One region of the Cellvibrio sp. BR genome, then DNA from elsewhere that is predicted to be linked to it. Evidence: predicted binding sites of a transcription regulator. Region 1 holds the regulator's gene; each other region holds the start of a gene.
The links. Region 1 encodes FNR, which switches genes on or off when oxygen is low (the NO sensors DNR and NnrR bind a similar motif). Its sites were predicted from a motif close to TTGATNNNNATCAA; they were not measured.

Region 1 (5,318 bases):
ACTCCGCGCAACGATTAGCTTGGGTGTAGCTATTTTTTCTGCGCAGGATACCTCTTTTAACGCATGGCTCGCGCGGGCGGATCAGGCGCTGTACCGCGCGAAAGAAGCAGGACGCAACCGCGTTGTGGTGGCGAATTAACTCGCATTCACCACATTGCTATTCCCATCACAAACAAAAATCCCATCAAAAAAAAAGCCGCCCGGGATTAAACCGGGCAGCTTCCTATTACTGCTTGCTCAAATGCGCAAGCGCGGCGAATTACAAACCAATTACGTTCTCGGCTTGTGGGCCTTTTTGACCTGGTTTTACGTCGAACTCTACACGCTGGCCTTCAGCCAGGGTTTTGAAACCTGAACCGCTGATTGCGCTGTAGTGAACAAATACGTCCTGGCCGGCCTCGCTAGCGATAAAACCAAAACCTTTAGACTCGTTGAACCATTTAACGGTACCAGTGCTTCTAGCCATAATAAACCTCGATGTTTCTTTAAATAAAAATGAATACCCCAAGTGGGATTGCGCTGGCGGATTCAGATCTTACTTATGAAAAACAAAACGAGGTGCTAAGAGATTCACTGCTAGTACAACGATGTGACTTACCATAAATAATGCTGCTAACTGGCCAGCTGGGCCAATATATTATTCGGCCCGCTGCAAGTAAAGAGGGTGATTTGACAAAGATTATGGCTTTTTAGTTATAAGGTAGCACTACTCCACGACATCTCCCGCCGTATTAAATTTATCCAGACATTTGAGCTAAATCAACTATTTACCGCCCCCGTTAAAGCTGCAACAATCACTCATCATACTGTTGGCGCGGAGTTTTCCTGCCATAGTCTTATATTCGAGGTGGTGGACCCATGACAGCTAATCAGAACATTGTAAAAACCCAGGATTCAAGCTGCCCTCACGATAAGCGCGTCAGCTGCGGCAATTGCCGTTTAAATACTATTTGCCTGCCTATCAGCCTGCACATTGAAGATATCGACCGCCTGAACGGCATTATCCAACGCGGTAAACCGCTACAAAAAGGCGATTATCTCTATCGCGCTAATGACCACTTTCACTCGGTGTATGCCATTCGTTCGGGTGCAGTAAAAGCACTGACCCTGAGTGATAACGGTGAAGAACAAGTCACCGGGTTTTATTTGCCCGGCGAGGTAGTCGGCATGGATGGTATTGCCGACAATCGCTACACCAATTCAGTAATCGCATTAGAAACCGCATCGGTGTGCGAAATTCCGTTTAATCGCATGGAAGAATTGAGCTTGCAAATCCCTAATCTGCAACGTCACTTTTTTCAATTGATGAGCCGCGAAATTACCCAGGATCAGCAAATTATTACCCTGCTGAGCAAAAGCAGCGCCGAAGAGCGCATTGCCGCCCTACTGCTAAGTATTTCCAGCCGCAATAGCCGCCGCCAGCTATCGGCCAATGCCTTCCGCTTACCTATGTCGCGCACCGATATTGGCAATTATTTGGGCCTGACCATTGAAACAGTCAGCCGTATTTTTACTCGCTTGCAAAAACAGGAGGTGATTTCTGTGGATAAAAAAGAAGTCCTCATCACTAACATGGAGTTGCTGCGCAATATCGCCAATGGCGATGGCCACTGCTAACCACTGCAAGCACCTGCAATAAACCACGAGCACCTACAATGATCAGCAACCAGCGTTTGCAAGACACCCTCGCCGCATTTGATGCCGCCAACCTGCAAGACCCGAATAGCGAAATAGTAGAAGGCAAAACCGTTGCCAAAGAATGGATTTATGCCCAACGTATGAGTGCACAGCTGTCACGTTTTTGCCCCGATGCATCCGAAGCGTTACAGCTCGCGACACGCAGCCAGCATATTTGTCGCTGGAAGATTCCGCGCTCTGACTACCCAATGGATCGTAGCGGCTATAAAAAGTGGCGTCTGGATTTAGCGCAAATGCACGGCGATATCGCCGGTGAAATTATGGCCGCACAGGGTTACGACGAAACAATCATCTCTCGCGTAAAAGACTTGCTGCTTAAACGCAGTTTAAAGCGCGATGAAGAAGTACAAACACTGGAAGATGTGATTTGCCTGGTGTTTATTGAATTTTATTTAGAAGACTTTGCTAGCAAACACGATGAAGTAAAACTGATTGATATTATCCGCAAGACCTGGAACAAAATGTCACCCACGGGCCATGACGCCGCACTGAAATTACCACTGAGTGACAGCATGCTCGCACTGGTAGGTAAAGCGCTCAGCCCGGACACCTGAGTTTATTACCAACAATTTCAATAATTTTCACATAAACAAAAAAGGAACCCCCCGTGTACTTAGCCCTTAAACATTTGCATTTAACTTTTGTTGTACTTTCGCTGCTCATTTTTTTAGTGCGTGGTGTTTTGTTATTTATGAATTCATCCATGTTGCATAAAAAACTGCTGAAAATTGCCCCCCACATTATCAACACCATTATGTTGGTCTCGGGTATTGTGCTCGCGGTACATTTGGGCATGAAACCAGGTGAACAACCATGGTTGATGGCAAAAATTATTGGTTTGGTTGTTTTTATTATTCTGGGTGTAGGTGCCTTTAAAGTTAGCAAACCCCTGGTGCAAAAAATACTATGGATTGACGCACTCGTAGTATTCGCTTACATCATCAGTGTCGCCATCACCAAAAGCCCGATGGGTTTCTTCGGTTAATGTTTCAATCGCACCAGTGGTTTATCACTACTGGTGCGATCTTGCATGCCCATCATCTGATTTTCCCCACGCCTATTATGTTTCTCCCGTGCCAACCATCTCTTGACCTTCTGAATTAAGTATCACCCCTGATAGTGAGGCTAAGGGGTAATTATTTGTATTTTTTGCGGGTTGGCCTAGGCTTAGATCTATAAGTAATTAGTAAGGGCTATTTTATTTACAATACTTGACGTTTCTTAAAAAGTGATTTATATCACGTATCTGCTGTTTAGCTTTCCAATAACTTTAATAATGGCGAACCCTATGAAGAAGATATTTTTGATCATCACCCTTATTTGTTTTTCACCATTCAGCCTCGCTTGCGACGAAACCTGTAAGCGCGCCAAGGCCGAAGCGGCAAATAATATTAAGTTTGCCAGCTACCTCAACCAGAAATATTGCAAAACTACCGGGATGGATTTTTTACTGCATGGGCGCAAGAGCTTGCAAACCTATCGCGAAAAACAATTGCCAACGGCACATCGCGGCGGAGCAAAGAATATCCGCAACTTTATTTTGCAACGCAAAGACTGGCTACAAGAGTGCGATAACTATCTGCAATTGACTGAGCAAGGCCGTATTTTCCGCGATAAAGAAAGCACGGAAAAAATTCTTGCATCGCTGAATGGCACTGCTGAAGAGCTGCACAAAATCATGATGCGCCCCCGTGCGGAAGTGGAAAGCCTGGAGTTGGTTACTGCACCGGCAGGGCAAAAATTTGATGAGCTGTTTAAAAATGTGGATGCACACTACCTTGAACTGCAACGCCGCGGCTTGCTTTAAGTAAGCGATAAAATCGACACAACCACCGCAATAAAAAAACCGGCACATGGCCGGTTTTTTATTGTGTGCTGGAACCCGCGATCAGGATTTCTTTTTCAACGAGAGCACTGGCCGTTCAGGTTTGTCGGGACGCTCTGCAAAATGCTTGGCCAGCTCTTCCCGCGCTTTTATCGCTTCGGATTTAGCATCGGCTACCGGGCTGGAATGCCAGGACTTGGGCGCGCTGCCGCTGGCTTTTGCCAGAAACTCCAGGCCAGATCGCAAGAGCCTTGCCTGATCGACAAAACTAATACCCTCTGGAAATTTGCCGGGATAAACATCACTCGGGTCCTTGGGGTTTCCTTCGATACGAATACTAAAACCACTCGTATGTGTCGCTGTGCCGGCAGCCATATCGGCCACCCAATCCTCAAAATTCATAACTACCACTGATGATGATTAACGGAACCTGCATTAAATCATAAACTATTTATGTGACAAAATAGCTATTGGCTATTTAGCGGGGCCACCTCAAGCACCCCAGCTAAGTACAAACTTATTTGCTTAACCATTTACTGCAGCAGCATTTTCAGCCGCCGCTGATTTGCGGCGCTGTTCTTCGCGCAACTCCAGTTTTTGCGCCCGACGCAATTGACGCTCGGGTGGCAACACACCTATGTGCGCTTGATTGCGCTGTTTGGCCAACTCGATTTGCTTTTGACGCTCGGAAAAACGCGTTTTTTGTTCCTCAGTGAGTTTGTCAAAACAGCGCGGGCAGCACACACCCAACATATAGCGCTCTGACTGTTTGTCTTCTTCGGTAATGGGATAACGGCAACCATGGCACTGGTCGTAAATGCCTTTTTCTAATTTGTGATTGACGGCCACGCGGTTATCAAACACAAAACATTCACCACGCCACAGGCTCTCCTCTTCCGGCACCTCCTCCAGATATTTAAGGATGCCGCCTTCCAGGTGATAAACCTCTTCAAACCCCTGCTCTTTCATGTAGGCCGTTGATTTTTCGCAGCGGATACCACCGGTGCAAAACATGGCGACTTTTTTATGTTTGCTTGGGTCAAGATTCTCTGCCACGTAAGCCGGGAACTCGCGGAAAGTTTCGGTTTTGGGATCAATCGCGCGCTCAAAGGTACCGATTTCATACTCATAAGAGTTGCGGGTATCAATCACTACCACATCCGGGTCGCTGATCAACGCATTCCAATCTTTGGGTTTCACATAGGTGCCCACGATTTGTTGTGGATCGATACCGTTCACACCCATGGTTACGATTTCTTTTTTGAGTTTGACCTTCATACGGTAGAAAGGCTGCTCGTCATAAAATGACTCTTTATAACTGAGGTTATCAAAACGACCATCAGCATCCAGAAATGCGCGCAAGGCATCTATCGCTTCACGAGTACCTGAGACAGTACCGTTGATACCCTCTTCCGCCAGCAATAGCGTCCCTTTAATGCCCTGCTCGTCACAGAAAGTCTTGAGGCGCGGTACCAGCGTTTCATAATCGGGTAATTTGACGAACTTATAGAGGGCGGCAACAACAATCTGACTCATAGATAGCACTTAACAATGTGGGGTTAAACGTAGGGTTAAACGTAAAAATTAAACCTGAAACTAGGCTAGATAAACCTTCACAGATTACTGGGCGCGCATTATAGGCGCTTGTTTTTTGTACAGCCAGTATTATTAATGGTCGTGTTTACTGCCACCAAGACATTGGGGTGACGCCGGAACCACTGCACTTGCCAACCACTCATCCGGGCTGAACGTGTGCAGCGCCAAAGCGTGAACACCATTTTGCAGCTCTTCGGCA
Region 2 (5,318 bases), on a different contig from region 1:
ACCTTGCGATGAATTCACCACATAGGAACCTTTGCGCATCGCCACTCGGGTTAAACCGCCCGGCGTTACATGATGCTCGCGCCCCTGCAAGACAAAGGGGCGCAAATCAATATGGCGCGCCTCGGCATTGCCATTGGTAAGAATCGGTGCAGTTGATAATGAAATTAAGGGTTGCGCCATGTAGTTGCGCGGGTTGGCTTTAATACGTTCGGCAAATTCAGCGAGTTCTTTTTTGCTCGCTTGCGGGCCGATAATCATGCCGTAGCCGCCCGATTCGTTCGCGGGTTTCACGACTAATTTATCGAGGTTGGTGAGCACATAATCGCACTGCTTTTTATCCACACACAAATAGCTGGGCACGTTCGGCAGAATGGGCTCCTCGCCTAAATAATATTTGATCATGTCCGGTACAAAGGTGTAGATGACTTTGTCATCCGCCACACCGGCGCCGGGCGCATTGGCAAGTGCAACATTACCTTTTAACCAAGCGCGCATTAACCCACGCACGCCGAGCACTGAATCCGGGTTGAACATTTCCGGATCCAAAAATAAATCGTCGATGCGGCGATAAATAACATCCACGCGTTTTAAACCATCGATGCTGCGCATATAAACGCAGTCATCGCTATCTACAACTAAATCACTGCCTTCCACCAATTCCACACCCATTTGTTGGGCGAGATAAGAATGTTCAAAATAAGCGGAGTTATAAATACCGGGCGTAAGCACCACAATTTCCGGGCGCTCGGATTGACGCGGTGAAAGCGATGCAAGTGTGTCAAATAATTGATTGGGATATTCGGTAACCGGCACAATATTGTGATTTTCAAACAGCTCCGGAAATACTCGTTTGGTCACCTTGCGGTTTTCCAGCATGTAGGACACGCCGGAAGGGACACGCAAGTTATCTTCCAGCACAAAAAATTCACCTTTGTCGTCGCGAATTAAATCGCTGCCGCAAATATGCGACCACACGCCATAGGCGGGTTTCATGCCGATACATTCTTTGCGGAAATTGACCGAATCTTCAAAGAGGTAAGCGGGCACAACACGATCTTTAATAATTTTTTGATCGTTGTAGATGTCATTAATAAATAAATTTAACGCGGTTAAACGCTGGATTAATCCGCGTTCGGTTTTTTGCCATTCACGTTGCGGAATAATGCGCGGAATAATATCAAAGGGCCATTCGCGGTCGATGTTGCCAGCATCGCTGTAAACGGTAAATGAAATGCCCATGGTTTTAATAGCGAGTTCGGCCGACAACTTTCGCTCTTGTAATTCTGCACCACTGAGCGAGGCGAGATACTGGGCGAGGTGACGGGTTTCCGGACGGGCTTGGCCGGGCGCGCGAATCAGTTCATCATAGAAATGGCCAGAGTGATAATTCTGCCAATCTATTTTCATTTCACTCATAGTGACTTCCTTTAACATCGCGGCCTCGCTCTCTAGAGTATGCGCTTTTAGCATTGTTATAGCGCCCGCCGAAGTCTCCTCCCTGATGTCCGTTTCTCCCGTCCCCGGAGAATTTCAGCAGGCTACATCCAACCGTTGCAATAAAGCTGCCAACGCATACGCAATTTGGGTCAAGCGGGCATCACAGGGGTTTAATCCGAAACCAACCCGCAATACTCTGGCGCCGGGCGGTGGCCGGCAGCACTTCATGCGGAAAATCTTCACTCAAGAACAACACCAGCCTGCCATATTCTGGTGCAAGGCGCAGCAATTCATTCTCACCCGCCTCATCATAGAGCACCAATTCACCGCCCTGGGTTTTATCCCACTCAGGATTCAAATACAGCACGCTGGACAACTTGCGTCCGGGTTTACCGCGAAATGCATCGCGGTGCTTTTGGTAAAACGCACCCGGCTCATAAACCGCATAGTGGCTTTCGTAATCAAACAAACCGAGAAACAAACGCTGGTTCATGGCTTCACGCAGTTTATCCATCCAGCATAAAAATTCAGTGACAGCGGGAACACCTGGCTCCAACCATTGGATTGCGTCGCCACGAATGGTGTTATTGCGCTGGTAATCACCCTGCCGCCCTACACCGGCGGGGTTTAACGCCGTGTCTTGCTGCTGCAAATTCAGCAATAAGCCATTACATAAATCGTCCGGCAGCGGGTTTTGCAACACTATATAACCCGACCTGGCCAAGGCATCGGCGATCTCGTCGTAGAGCAAATCGAGGTCGGTAGCGTAAACAGTATCGAGAGAATTGGTCATGGGTAAATCGTCAATAAAAAGAAATGGCGCGCACGCCAGTAAAAATCGGCGCAATTATTCAGATAGCCCGCATTATAGGCTTGATCCACATCAAGTCACTGCACAGCGCAAGTTTTTACCATGGGCGAAACTCTTCGGGAAAATTGCCAATGTCACTCTTTATTCAACCGCTGGATTGGGATAAACAACTGCTGCAGCGTTACGATCTGGCCGGGCCGCGCTACACCTCCTACCCTACTGCACCGCAATTCCAAGAAGCCTTCAGCGAAACGTCGCTGCGCAATGCCATCGGCCGTAGCAATAAAGCTGGCCGCCCGCTCTCGCTGTATTTTCACATCCCCTTCTGCGATAGCCTCTGTTACTACTGCGGCTGCAACAAAATTGTGACTAACAATAAAAGCCGCGCCCTGCCCTATTTGCAGCGCATGATTCAAGAACTTGCGCTCTATGCGGATTTATTTAACACGGACAAAACCGTTAAACAATTACACTGGGGGGGCGGCACACCGACTTTTATCAGCGATGACGAAATGTCGCTATTGATGCACGCCACGCGCCGGTTATTTACCTTGGCCGATGACGATAGCGGAGAATTTTCGGTGGAAATTCACCCCGGTTGGGTGAGCACAAAAACCATGGGGCATTTGCGTGAGCTGGGTTTTAATCGCGTTAGCATGGGTGTGCAGGATTTTGATGAGCGCGTACAAAATGCCGTTAATCGCTACAACACCGTGGGACAAGTGAGTGAACTCACCCAGGCATTGCGCGCACAGCAATATAAATCCATCAGCATGGATTTAATTTACGGTTTGCCGCTACAAACCATTAACAGTTTGCGCGATACCTTAAATAAGGTGATCGACATGAACCCGGATCGCTTATCGCTATTTAACTACGCGCACATGCCGCATCTGTTTAAAAGCCAGCAATTAATTAACGAGCAGGATTTACCCTCCGCCAGCGCCAAACTGGAAATGCTACAGTTCGCGATTCAAACGTTGGAAGCAGCAGGCTATCGCTACATAGGCATGGATCATTTCGCCAAACCCGATGACGAATTGGCGCGCGCGCAAGACGCTGGAAAACTGCAACGCAATTTTCAAGGCTACTCCACCCACGGCGATTGCGATTTATTGGCGGTAGGCGTTTCCTCTATCAGCATGATCGACAATGTCTACGTGCAAAACGCCAAGGAATTAAATGCTTACCAACAAAAAATGGACATGGGTTTATTGCCCATCAATAAAGGTTTCACCCTGAACGATGAAGACCTGCTGCGCCGCTTTGTGATTAATCGCCTCATTTGTCACTGCAAATTGGACTTTGCCGAATTACAGGAGGTGTTTGATATAGAAGCTGCCCATTATTTTGCAAACGAGCTCGCGCAATTAAAACCTATGCAAGAAGATGGGTTGCTCAATATCGATGCGAAAGGCATTAGCGTACACAATAAAGGACGTTTATTAATTCGTCGGGTGTGTATGGTGTTTGATGAATATCTGCAAAAAGCCAAACAGGATTCAGCACAGATTCGCTATTCTAAAATTATTTAGAAATATCTCTCTAGCCCAAATAAAAAAGCCCGATGCGATTACCGCATCGGGCACAAAAGGCAGACGAATCTGCCACGACAAGCTAGACGAGCAAAAAAACAAACAAGAACTAAAAAACTAAAACGAGTGCGGCACTTGTGCAGTGCCTAACTCCATTAACGCCAAATCAATCGCCCCCACAATTCCCGCTTTACCATCAAGGCCAGTAGGCACTATGTATTGATCCACCCGCGTTAAAATCGATTCCGGCGCGTAGCCATTAATTAATTCCAGAAACTTACTACGCACCAGCGGAAAGAGTAATTTTTTATCCATCACCCCACCGCCTAAAATAATTTTTTGCGGTGCAAAACACTGGGTTAAGTTTACGCACATAGCCGCCAGATAATGGGCTTCATAGTCCCAGGCAGCGTGGTCGTCGGGCAGGTCTTTGCCGTTAATACCCCAGCGTTTGTTAATAGCTGTGCCAGATGCCAAACCTTCCAGACAGCCTTTATGAAACGGGCAGCAACCCTGGTAGTCATCCTGCAGCGAAGCGCGCGGCATCAGCATGTGCCCCACTTCCGGATGGGTGACGCCCTGCAACAATTTGCCATTCACTACTATGCCGGCACCTATACCGGTGCCAACAGTGACATAAATAAAATGGCTGCAATCACGTGCAGCACCAGCGACCAACTCACCCCACGCCGCACCATTAACATCGGTTTCAAAAGCAACGGGCACATTAAAGGCTGTGCGGAAATAACCGCAAATATCGGTATTTGACCAACCGGCTTTGGGTGTTTTGGTGATAAAACCATAATTAGGCGCACCGCGATCCAATTCTACCGGGCCAAAACTGGCAATGCCCATCGCCGCCAGTGAAGTATCGCGCGAGCGCACAGCATCACTAAAAAAATTGCGCGCTAGAGCAAGTGTTTCTGCCGGGGTTGTGGTGGGAAATGCCGCTTGCGCCAGCACCTTGCCCTGCATATCCGCCACGGCACAATTAAATTTGGTGCCACCCGCTTCAATGGCACCCAGTAAACGCTTATCGATTTGGGGAGACTCAAGCTGCATACATATCTCTTAAACGGCTAGTGCCACTTACTTTATTGTTGAATACCACTAAGGGCTACCAATGCGATTAATTAAATCACTGTGATTTAGTATTGGCAAGAGGTGCAGCATTTATTTTTTGATTAACCAGAATTAAACGGGGTATCTACCCCATCAAACACAAATGCCCAGCCGCCGATGTGGATTCGGCGATTGGGCATTTAATTGGACAGAAATTTAAACGAGGAATGAAGCGGGCATTAATCCAGCAGCGACAAACTACCATCATCTGCAACGACAACTTTGATTGGGTCGATGATATTACCCGCAAATTGTCCCTGCGCATCGTTGCCCATAAAGGCCAGCAAATACCAGGCTTGATCCGGGCCTTTAATCAAACGACCAGAGTAGAGGCCGTCTTGTTTGGGGCCGGTCAAAAAGCCATTACCCATGCATTCGTAAGGCCCCATCATGGAGTCGGCGACAAAATATTT
Region 3 (5,318 bases), on a different contig from region 1:
GCTTCCGTGCTCTCTTCACCCACCACCGCGCGCTTGCGATTGGCAAAAAGAATCCATAACAGCAACACCAGATTGGTGACTGTCAGGATAATGATCCAAAGACTCCAAAAAGTACTCATAGTTAAATCCGCCCTAATCGATGATTACTTGTGATCATCAGTCTGCTTGTTGTCTGGCTGCTTGGTGTTAGGCTCATCGTCCGCAAAAGGTAACTTTGCATCCTCTTCAAAGCGCTTTTTGAGCTTGGGCGAAAAAGCCCAAAAGCACACGCCGAAGAAGGCGATGGTAACTAACACGGTTGAAATAGCACCAAGTGTACCCGTATCCATTAACGCTTCTCTTTGAGCAAAATGCCCAGGTTCTGTAAGTAAGCAACCAATGCATCCATCTCAGTCACGCCTTTAACTGCAGCTTCAGCACCAGCAATATCTTCCTCTGTATAAGGAACTCCCACTGAGGCTAAAGCACGCATTTTGGCGGCAGTATGTTTGCCATCGAGCTTGTTGTCATACAGCCAAGGGTAAGCAGGCATGATCGACTCAGGCACAACAATACGCGGGTTAAACAAATGCACTTTATGCCAGTCATCGGAATAACGGCCACCTACGCGCGCCAAATCCGGACCGGTTCTCTTGGAACCCCACAAGAACGGGTGCTCGTACACAGACTCACCGGCGACCGAATAGTGACCATAACGCTCGACTTCAGCGCGTAGCGGACGCACCATCTGGGTGTGGCAAACGTGGCAACCTTCACGAATGTAGATATCACGACCTTCCAACTGCACGGCGGTGTAAGGCTTCAAACCTTCGATCGGGGTGGTAGTCTCTTTCAAGAAGAACTGCGGAACAATCTCCACCAAACCACCGAAGCTAATAGCGACGACCATAAATACAGTCATCAAACCAATATTTTTCTCAACTATTTCATGACCTTTCATGGCATTCCCCTTAAACAGCTGGTGCCTGAACAGGCTGGGTAGCATTTGCAGCTGCTTCTTTTTTGGAAGCGCTTACAGTGCGATAAGTGTTGTAGGCCATCACGAGCATACCGGTCAGGAAGAAAGCACCACCAATAAGACGCATGATGTAACCCCCTTTACTGAACACGACGGTTTCAATAAAGCTGTAGGTCAAAGAACCATCGGGGTTGAATGCACGCCACATCAAACCTTGACCGATACCGTTAATCCACATAGCCACTACATAAAGAACAGTACCCACAGTGGCCAACCAGAAGTGCATATTGATCAATTTAACGCTGTGCATTTCTTCACGATTAAAGAGTTTCGGAATCATGTGGTACAGGGCGCCGATAGAAATCATTGCCACCCAACCGAGTGCGCCAGAGTGAACGTGACCCACAGTCCAGTCAGTATTGTGAGAGAGTGCGTTTACGTTTTTAATGGCCATCATTGGGCCTTCGAAGGTAGACATACCGTAGAAGGACAAAGCAACAACGAGGAAGCGCAGGGTTGGGTCAGTGCGCAGCTTATGCCAAGCGCCAGACAGGGTCATAATACCGTTGATCATACCGCCCCAGCTTGGAGCCAACAGAATCAATGACATCACCATACCTAATGATTGAGTCCAATCCGGTAAAGCGGAGTAATGCAAATGGTGAGAACCAGCCCATATGTAAAGGGAGATCAACGCCCAGAAATGCACGATAGACAACTGATAGGAGTAAACAGGGCGACCCGCTTGTTTGGGTACAAAGTAGTACATCATGCCAAGGAAGCCAGCGGTCAAGAAGAAACCTACTGCGTTGTGACCGTACCACCATTGGACCATAGCATCGGCAGCACCGGCATAGGCAGAGTAAGATTTGGTCAGAGTTACTGGCACTGCAGCACTGTTGACAATATGCAGCACGGCAACGGTAAGAATGAAGCCGCCGTAGAACCAGTTAGCTACATAAATATGGGAAGTTTTACGCTTAACAATGGTGCCGAAGAAAACAATCGCATAAGAAATCCAAACGAGTGCAATAAGAATATCAATTGGCCATTCCAGCTCTGCATACTCTTTAGAGGAGGTCATGCCCAGCGGCAAAGTAATTACGGCCAATACAATAACGGCTTGCCAACCCCAGAAAGTAAATGGCACTAACCAACCACCAAACAAACTGGTCTGACAGGTACGTTGCACAACGTAGTAAGAAGTCGCAAACAGCGCACAGCCACCAAACGCAAAAATTACTGCATTAGTGTGCAGGGGGCGCAAACGGCCGAAATGTGTGTAGGGTTGCAGCAAGTCATTCAAACCTGGCCACACCAATTGTGATGCGATAAGCACACCAACGCCCATACCCACTATGCCCCATACAATGGTCATAATGGAGAACTTGCGTACTATATCGAAGTCGTATACTGGAGGATCCCCAGCTACAGTCGCATGACTACCCATAGGACTTTCCTGTTACTTAAAGAGAAATGAAAACTTGTTTGTCTCTGGCCGTGCAACTTACCGCACGGAGCTTCACGGCAATCATCAAGCCTATAACCCTACTGAAGGTGCGGCATTTTGCCTCATGTGTGGCATTTTGTCCCACGCAAGTAGTTACAGGATTGATATTTATCAAATTATTTATACGGAATTAACCCGAACACTTTATTTACCCAGGTAAATAAAGTACCTGCGCTCACAGGAGCGCAGGTTAAAAAGGAAATTACTTCAGCACACGGCCCTTGTTAGCAGCAATACGCATACGCAATGCATTCAGTTTAATGAAACCTTCTGCATCTTTTTGGTTGTATGCACCAGCATCATCTTCAAAAGTCGCTATTTTTTCATCAAACAAGCTGTCGGGAGAACGACGACCGACAACACTCACTGAGCCTTTGTACAGCTTCACGCGTACATCACCGTTTACATGAGTTTGTGACTGATCGATCATCGCCTGCATCATCAGACGCTCAGGACTCCACCAGTAACCGTTGTAAATCATGTCCGCATACTTGGGAATCAAGCTGTCCTTCAAATGGGCAACTTCGCGATCCAGAGTAATAGATTCAATTGCACGGTGCGCACGCATCATGATGGTGCCACCAGGGGTTTCATAGCAGCCGCGAGATTTCATACCCACATAGCGGTTTTCCACGATATCCAGACGACCAACACCGTTCTCACCGCCAACCTTATTCAGGTAAGCCAGTACGGTAGCAGGAGACATTGGCTTGCCGTCGATAGCAACGATATCGCCTTTCTCATAGGTCAACTCAAGGTAAGTCGCCTTGTCTGGAGCTGCTTCAGGGGCAACAGTCCAGCGCCACATATCTTCTTCGGCTTCAGTCCACGGGTTCTCCAGAACCTTGCCTTCGTAAGAGATATGCAGCAGGTTGGCATCCATAGAGTAAGGTGATTTTTTCTTCTTGGAGTAATCAACCGGAATATTGTGCTTCTCACAATACGCCATCAAGGTTTCGCGGGAGGTCAAATCCCACTCTCGCCATGGGGCGATTACTTTGATGCCGGGTTTCAATGCATAGGCACCCAATTCAAAACGCACCTGATCGTTACCTTTACCGGTAGCGCCGTGGGAAATGGCATCTGCACCTACTTCATTAGCGATTTCAATCAAACGCTTTGCAATCAAAGGGCGGGCAATAGAGGTGCCGAGCAGGTACTCACCTTCATAGATGGTATTAGCGCGGAACATAGGGAATACGAAATCGCGGACAAACTCTTCGCGCAAATCGTCAATGTAAATTTGCTTAACGCCTAGCGCCTCAGCTTTAGCGCGGGCCGGCTCAACTTCTTCGCCCTGACCAATGTCAGCGGTAAAGGTGATCACTTCACAGTTGTAGTTTTCCTGCAACCACTTAACGATTACAGACGTGTCAAGGCCACCGGAATAGGCCAACACTACTTTTTTGATAGATGACATGGGGACTCCCGCTAACACTCGTTGACAATTCACAGGGCACGATCACGAGTCGCAATCCGCAGACCGGTACCTTCTTGGGCGCGGGATTGTACTCGCAAGCAGACCAAATTCCCACACTTGCGGCCGTTAAAACCCTGTGCAAAGTCAAATTGAACCCTGTTTTACCCAGCTGCCATCAACTGCTTGCCATACGCGGCTAATTGCTGCAAAAGCAGACGCTGCTCAGCACTGGTGGACTCCGCCTCACTGAGCGTTTTTATCCGCAGATCAAACTCCATCAAAGTCAGAGAAGATTGCGCCTCAGGTGAAGTCAGCCGCCAACGGCAGAATTCCTGCCAGCGTTGCAGCTCTTCGGCACTGAGGCTGGCAGGAAAATTGCGGGCGCGATAGCGAAACAATATTTCCCCCAAACGCGGGTCATTGAATGGAAAGGCGGTATTAGCCAATGTTTCAGGATCAGCATTGCGCACGCGGGTCATTAAACGCTTGTCGTGATCATCAAAAAAACCGCTGTAAAGCAGTTGCTCAGGATCTGTTTTTTCCGCAAAAGAGTTGCTCGAATACAATTGATATAAACGCTGCAGCAAGGATTCGCGCTCACTTAACGTCAGATTGCGCAGAACTTGCCAATGCGCCTCGCAACGCTGCTTATCAATGTGCAAACGCTGGGCAGTGGCATCATCTAGCATCGCTGCCGGTAGTAGCATCGGGGTTTTATTCATGTGCACTTCTTTGAGCGCCAACCGCTCTACCCCTTCGGGTAAATCCTCGGTGCGGGTATAAAGCCGCAGCTGTAATTCCTCGACCGGCAAACTGAGCAAGGCTTGTGGATCGGCGCTCAGATTGTAAGCGATCACCGAATTCTTATTGGTGGGGTGCATAGCTAAAGGCACAATCAACGCCGCGTTGCCGTTCTCACCGGGAAAACGGGAGGAAATGTGCAGCAGCGGTTTGGCAGCATCGATATCAATCATACTGGCGGCAAAACGTTTGTCGCGCAGACGATAAGCGTAATCATAGAGTTTAGGCTGGCGGGTTTTAATCAGCTTGGCCACAGCGATGGTGGCATACACGTCAGAGAGCGCATCATGTGCAGCCTCGTGTTTGAGATTGTTCGCCTGGCTCAGCATTTCCAGCTTGAAGCAAGGGCGACCATCCTCATAATTAGGCCATTCGATCCCTTCCGGTCGCAACGCACGGGTCATGCGCACCATATCTATAATGTCCCAGCGCGAATTACCGTTGCGCCACTCGCGCTCATAGGGATCATAAAAGTTGCGATAGAGGGTATAACGCGTTACTTCATCATCAAAACGGATCGAGTTATACCCCACACCGCAAGTCCCCGGACGCGCGAGCTGACGATGAATAGCGGCAATAAATTCGCACTCTGGCAAGCCCTTGCTCTGGGCGACTTGCGGCAATAATCC
Region 4 (5,318 bases), on a different contig from region 1:
CATTCATGGATTATTATGAGTCACAGACGAACGCCAAACTTCCGGTTCACCCTGCCTATATGGAGGCTCGTAGGGTTTTGACAGAAGTCGCCGCTTCCATAATTCCTGAAGTGTCTGACAACATCCAGGTGAGCGAGAGAAATGGTGAAAGCCACGGCGAGGGTGTGAAAAAAAGCGCACGAAAGAGGCCACTGCCTGCTCACAGGAAAGCGGCGGACTAACGCATGCGACTCACCATGCCGCCTCACATTGATCCCGCGCACCCTATAGCAATGCAGGAGTACGCAATTTATACCCCTCCCATGGATGAACTTATTGAAACTGTTGGAGACTGGATTAATCGAAAAGAGTCCGGTGGTTATTTCTATAGCCCACCTCGATACGGGAAATCTCGCACGATAAAGTGGTTCGTTAGCGACGCACTACACGAGCGATTTAAAGCACTAATTCCACTGGTAATATGGATTCGTCGAAACGACATGCAGGTTACCGAAAGTGAATTCTGGTACGAAATTTTATTAGCTTCGGGTTTTATATTCGCAGAGAAAAAAATAGTTAAGACTAAATCCAAATACCGTGATGAAGTATTGAGTCGAATGATTTCCATAGCAAGATCCGCGCACAACAATTACGTTGTGTTAATAATTGACGAAGCTCACGACATGACTGTGAAGGAGTGGCGATGGCTGTTGGGCTTGCAAAATCATTTAGACTATCAAGGGATCCGCTTGAGTGTTTTTTCAATAGGAACACAACAAATCGGCTGTCAACACGACTATTTAGCTAAGACCGGTAACGCGTATATTTCAGCGAGATTTCTGGTGGCAAATTCTCGCTTTCACGGGATACGTGATAAAGACGAGTTAAAATTTGTTCTTGAAGGGTACGATCGGGAGTCAGAATGGCCGGCTGATTCTGGACTTTCTTACTTGAAGTACTTTAGTCCTGATAATTTTTCTCTCGGTAATCGACTTGCCGACTGTCACGAAGTTTTTTGGCAAGCCTTGTGTGATTTGATTCCAAAGACAAACAAGAGTGCATTATCCACATTCATGGAGATAGGGCTTCCGATGAAACACATAGCGCTAAGTATAGAGGAAGCGCTATGGCGATTAGCTGAGGGTGGTGAATGGGGAAAGGTGACAAGTTTCTCGTCATGGACTGAAATGATCGCCGATACGGGGTATGTCGGTCACCTGAAAGCGATATCTGCTTTAGCGTAAATGCTGGAACTGCCTCGCTCAATCCCATACAGACGGCCAAGCGCCAGGTTCAGTAACAACAATATAAATTGGTGGCCGGGCAGGTTGCGCCCCTATGAGTCGATGGTTTCCTTCACGGCAAACTTTTGCGCGTTGAATGGGATTGTTCCGCGAAATTTCGATAAATATATAGATTTCAAGGATCGTACATTCGATAACCGAAACGAATATCTTGAGTACGTCGCCCAGATCTTAGGTGAAGATATCGTTTTGGTTGAAGCAACATTTGATGGTCTACCCGATCTGGAAAATATGGGAAGTTATAGATTAAATTCGCCCCCGGTTGATAAAAAAATAATTCAATATTGCCCGAGATGTATCTGCGAGGGTTATCACAGTTATCTTAACGATTTGGTTTGGCTAGAGCGATGTCCTTTCCATCTTATTCCACTCAGACGAATGCGTGCAAAATATCGTTATCAAGCATTCACTGAGCTTTTTTCAAAAAATTGTTTGCATTGGCCATTCATTTCACTTTCTTGTGTTTCGTCTCAGGAGCATCTTGGTTACGCCAAGATATTGGTAAAGTGGATTAATGGCGTGCACTCAAAAATTAAAAAATTTCAAAAAGATGAGATATGGTTCAATTTGAATTATGAGGATCCCCATAATGAAGACCTAAAATATTGGTTGGGGCGGTTGTGCTGTATAGAAAACCTTCCAGCTCCTCTGTCATATTTAGTCGCAGACTATTTACCAGTTAAATTACTCGTTAAACCGTTCTCTAAAAAAGGTAGTGCAGAAATATTTCCTATCATTAATAGGTACACTTTTTTGGCGACTTACGAAGCTTATAAAATAATAAAGGCACAATCATTAAAACCTTTAGAGCGATTTACTCTCTATCGCCAAAAAATTGCTAGTTTGCACAATACACCATGCGAATGGCGTCGTTATCCAGTAGGTTTTGAAAATTACTATTGGGTAAACTTTGAACCCAATCCTCGATCGGAGTGCAACGATTGCCCAAACTTAATAGTACAACAAGAATTGCAAATCGAATGGGGCCTGATTCCAAAAACACTGCATACCCGAACTTACCGAAATCATCAGCGACGATTTTTGGAACTAGTTGATTTTTTAAGGGAATCCGGCTTGTTTGCATTCAAACAAAATGCTGAAGTGTCACCATCAGGCAAGTTGTGGCTGTCAGGCTTGGTGTTTTCTAGTTGCGAGTGGCGACATACGGTACTTGAAAGGTTTTTCGATATTTTAGCAAACAGCGAATTAGACTTATTTTTCGCTCGAAAGAGTTTGTGGCTGTCAAACATAAATTCGGGAGAAGAGCCGGAACACTGCCCTAAGCTGTATGGGAGTGTTCGGGTGATTTACAGTGAGGGTAGGTTAAAGGTATTAACTTGGAAAGTCGGTTGAGTGTTCTAGATTAAGAGAGCCAGTGTATGGTTTACAAGGGTTGCTCGATTCACGTACATACATTTGATGCAATTGCAGCAATTCCTGTCGGTTCACTCATAAATTGACACAGTATTTGAAGCAAAAAATGTCATTTTTAATTCTAAAACCAAGTTTCCACACCCCTATTTGGATGTTTCATAAGCGTCCAGGATCATAAAATGACACACTTTAGAAAATAATCACCCATTAATTGGCATATCTAACTAGCTGATTTTTGGTGGGTTTTCATATAATCAGTATTCGAATGCCGATGGCATTTGTGCCTGTTAGGCATGATGGCCACTGCTTTTTTTGTTAATAATGAATAATCTGCAGTCCTGCCCAAGCGGTTCCAGCTAGTTGCTCGTAATATTTTACTAACTCGGTTAGAGGTTGGGTCATTACCGCGCCCTGAGGTTGTTAGCTGCAGGATCAACATATGAAACAGTATTGTTTGTATCAGAGTTAATATCAAAAACGACGCGCGCGTGTACTGCAAAAAGGCCTGGATGTTGATTTTCGTCAACCACCACAAATAAAGGGCTTTGCGATACAAGTTGCTTCCAACGTTAAAGTGTCGGATTTGCAGGTGGCTCACTAGAAAGATTAAGTTTAATGATTGCCTCTTTGATAGCTGATAGCTGGCATAGCCGCTTGAATCAAAACTTTACCCGCTGAATTCGCATGACACACAAGATGGCCAGCAATCCTCACCATTATCGGCAATAAATGCACAGGCTAAGCCACAAGATGGCGCAATCTTCCGTGTGTCTCAGCAGATCTTGCTTTGTCGTTTGGCCAACCTCCAGGTTTGACTTCCCTGGCTCTAGTTGACACTCCCAAGCTACTTTCAAAATAAAATTGGTTCGGATCAAATAAATTTTAATGTATCAAATTATCCGGCGTGCCCATGCTCAATAAATTGATACATGTCAATCGCTTATTTTATAAAAAGCGTATGCTGAAAAGCTATTTCTCACAAATAGCTCTGCACTAGAGTTACCAGATATCAAGGTTGTTTTATGGCTTATTTTCAGGCTCCACTTGAATGGAATTTGGATCTTATTAGACGATATGATTTAACCGGGCCGCGTTATACGTCATATCCTACCGCGCCACAATTTTGTGAAAGCTTTTCTGCGTCCAATTTTAAAGCGGCGGTTGAGAGGAGTAACGCGAGCGGAAGGCCGCTGTCGCTTTATTTTCATATTCCTTTTTGCGATACCCTTTGCTTTTATTGTGGATGCAACAAAGTAGTTACTAACAATAAAGGCCGTGCGCAACCTTATTTGGAGCGTATGGAGCGGGAAATGGCGATGCAGTCAGAGTTATTTGATTCCGCGCGACTTGTAACTCAATTACATTGGGGTGGTGGTACCCCCACTTTTATCAGTGATGATGAAATGTCTTGGCTGATGGCTGCGACACGCAAGCACTTTACATTGCTGGATGATGACGCAGGTGAGTACTCCATCGAGATTCATCCAGGACGCGTATCGACTAACACTATGGGGCATTTGCGTAAACTTGGTTTTAATCGAGTCAGTATGGGTGTGCAGGACTTTGATTCTCAGGTTCAAAAAGCAGTAAATCGTTATAACAGTGTTGAAGATGTAAGCGCCTTGGTAAAGGCACTACGCCAACAAGAGTATCGCTCGATCAGTATGGATTTAATTTATGGCCTGCCAATGCAAACTTTGACCAGTGTCGGTGAAACATTAAATAGAGTGATCGAGCTTTCGCCCGACCGCCTGTCATTATTTAATTATGCCCATATGCCGCATCTTTTTAAGAGCCAGGAATTAATTAACGAGCGTGATCTTCCCTCAGCAGAGCAAAAAATTGAACTTTTGTATATGGCGATAGAGCGTCTGCAGGGCGCTGGGTATATTTATGTTGGCATGGATCATTTCGCAAAACCGGATGATAGTTTGGTACAAGCACAAAGAGCAGGAAAGTTACAACGAAATTTTCAGGGCTACTCCACACACGGAGATTGTGATTTGCTCTCTTTTGGCGCCTCTGCGATTAGCGCATTCGGCAACGTTTATATACAAAATGCAAAACGCGTTGAACATTATCAAAAATCAATTGACTCGGGTGCAATCCCTTTTATTAAAGGTATCGAATTAACCGGCGAAGATCTTTTGCGACAATTTGTAATTAATCAGTTGATTTGTCATTTCAATTTAAATTTTGCTGCTGTTGATAGTGCATTTTGCCTGGATTCGCGCAGTCATTTTGCTAAAGAGTTAGCGCAATTAAAACCAATGATTGATGATGGGTTACTCAGCATTGACGATGAGGGCATTGAAGTTCTCAATGCGGGGCGGTTGCTTATTCGTAGAATTTGTATGGTGTTTGATGAGTACCTTAACAACGCATCAACAATTCGTTACTCCAAGGTAATTTAGTCGGTAATATTTTTTGGGGGGTGAGCAGGGGGTGCAATAGTGGTTGGATTGCACTACCTGCTCAAGGTTGTAAGGTTTTCAGGGATTATAAAATTCGCCCTGTTTGCGTAAATAAAACCACCAGTTTAGTAACACACACACCAGATAAAATACCGCAAAACCCAGCATCGCATATTCCGGTGTGGCAGCTTTGATTTGCTCGCCAAATACTTGCGGAATATAAAATGCCCCATAACCCGCTACCGCA

Region 2: a site for FNR is predicted at 2,311-2,324, ahead of hemN (oxygen-independent coproporphyrinogen III oxidase). Genes of this name have one in related genera too.
Region 3: a site for FNR is predicted at 2,570-2,583, ahead of ccoN (cytochrome-c oxidase, cbb3-type subunit I). Genes of this name have one in related genera too.
Region 4: a site for FNR is predicted at 3,580-3,593, ahead of hemN (oxygen-independent coproporphyrinogen III oxidase). Genes of this name have one in related genera too.

What each region holds. Positions count from the first base shown of each region.
Region 1 is NZ_JH668201.1:982,836-988,153, forward strand. Features, by position in the region: gene O59_RS09450 (GGDEF domain-containing protein) at 1-139, shown strand, start outside; gene O59_RS09455 (cold-shock protein) at 260-466, opposite strand; gene fnr (fumarate/nitrate reduction transcriptional regulator Fnr) at 859-1,617, shown strand; gene O59_RS09465 (DUF4202 domain-containing protein) at 1,656-2,252, shown strand; gene O59_RS09470 (SirB2 family protein) at 2,306-2,683, shown strand; gene O59_RS09475 (hypothetical protein) at 2,987-3,505, shown strand; gene O59_RS09480 (hypothetical protein) at 3,587-3,925, opposite strand; gene O59_RS09485 (rhodanese-related sulfurtransferase) at 4,049-5,059, opposite strand; gene O59_RS09490 (BolA family transcriptional regulator) at 5,192-5,318, opposite strand, start outside.
Region 2 is NZ_JH668203.1:408,102-413,419, forward strand. Features, by position in the region: gene O59_RS14930 (circularly permuted type 2 ATP-grasp protein) at 1-1,407, opposite strand, end outside; gene O59_RS14935 (2OG-Fe(II) oxygenase) at 1,598-2,230, opposite strand; gene hemN (oxygen-independent coproporphyrinogen III oxidase) at 2,380-3,783, shown strand; gene O59_RS14945 (ROK family protein) at 3,901-4,845, opposite strand; gene O59_RS14950 (family 43 glycosylhydrolase) at 5,085-5,318, opposite strand, start outside.
Region 3 is NZ_JH668203.1:232,821-238,138, forward strand. Features, by position in the region: gene ccoP (cytochrome-c oxidase, cbb3-type subunit III) at 1-119, opposite strand, end outside; gene O59_RS14155 (CcoQ/FixQ family Cbb3-type cytochrome c oxidase assembly chaperone) at 144-329, opposite strand; gene ccoO (cytochrome-c oxidase, cbb3-type subunit II) at 329-940, opposite strand; gene ccoN (cytochrome-c oxidase, cbb3-type subunit I) at 951-2,408, opposite strand; gene O59_RS14170 (argininosuccinate synthase) at 2,671-3,888, opposite strand; gene sbcB (exodeoxyribonuclease I) at 4,050-5,318, opposite strand, start outside.
Region 4 is NZ_JH668206.1:134,819-140,136, reverse strand. Features, by position in the region: gene O59_RS21185 (hypothetical protein) at 1-221, shown strand, start outside; gene O59_RS18880 (ATP-binding protein) at 225-1,223, shown strand; gene O59_RS21870 (hypothetical protein) at 1,473-2,636, shown strand; gene hemN (oxygen-independent coproporphyrinogen III oxidase) at 3,680-5,071, shown strand; gene O59_RS18865 (hypothetical protein) at 5,150-5,318, opposite strand, start outside.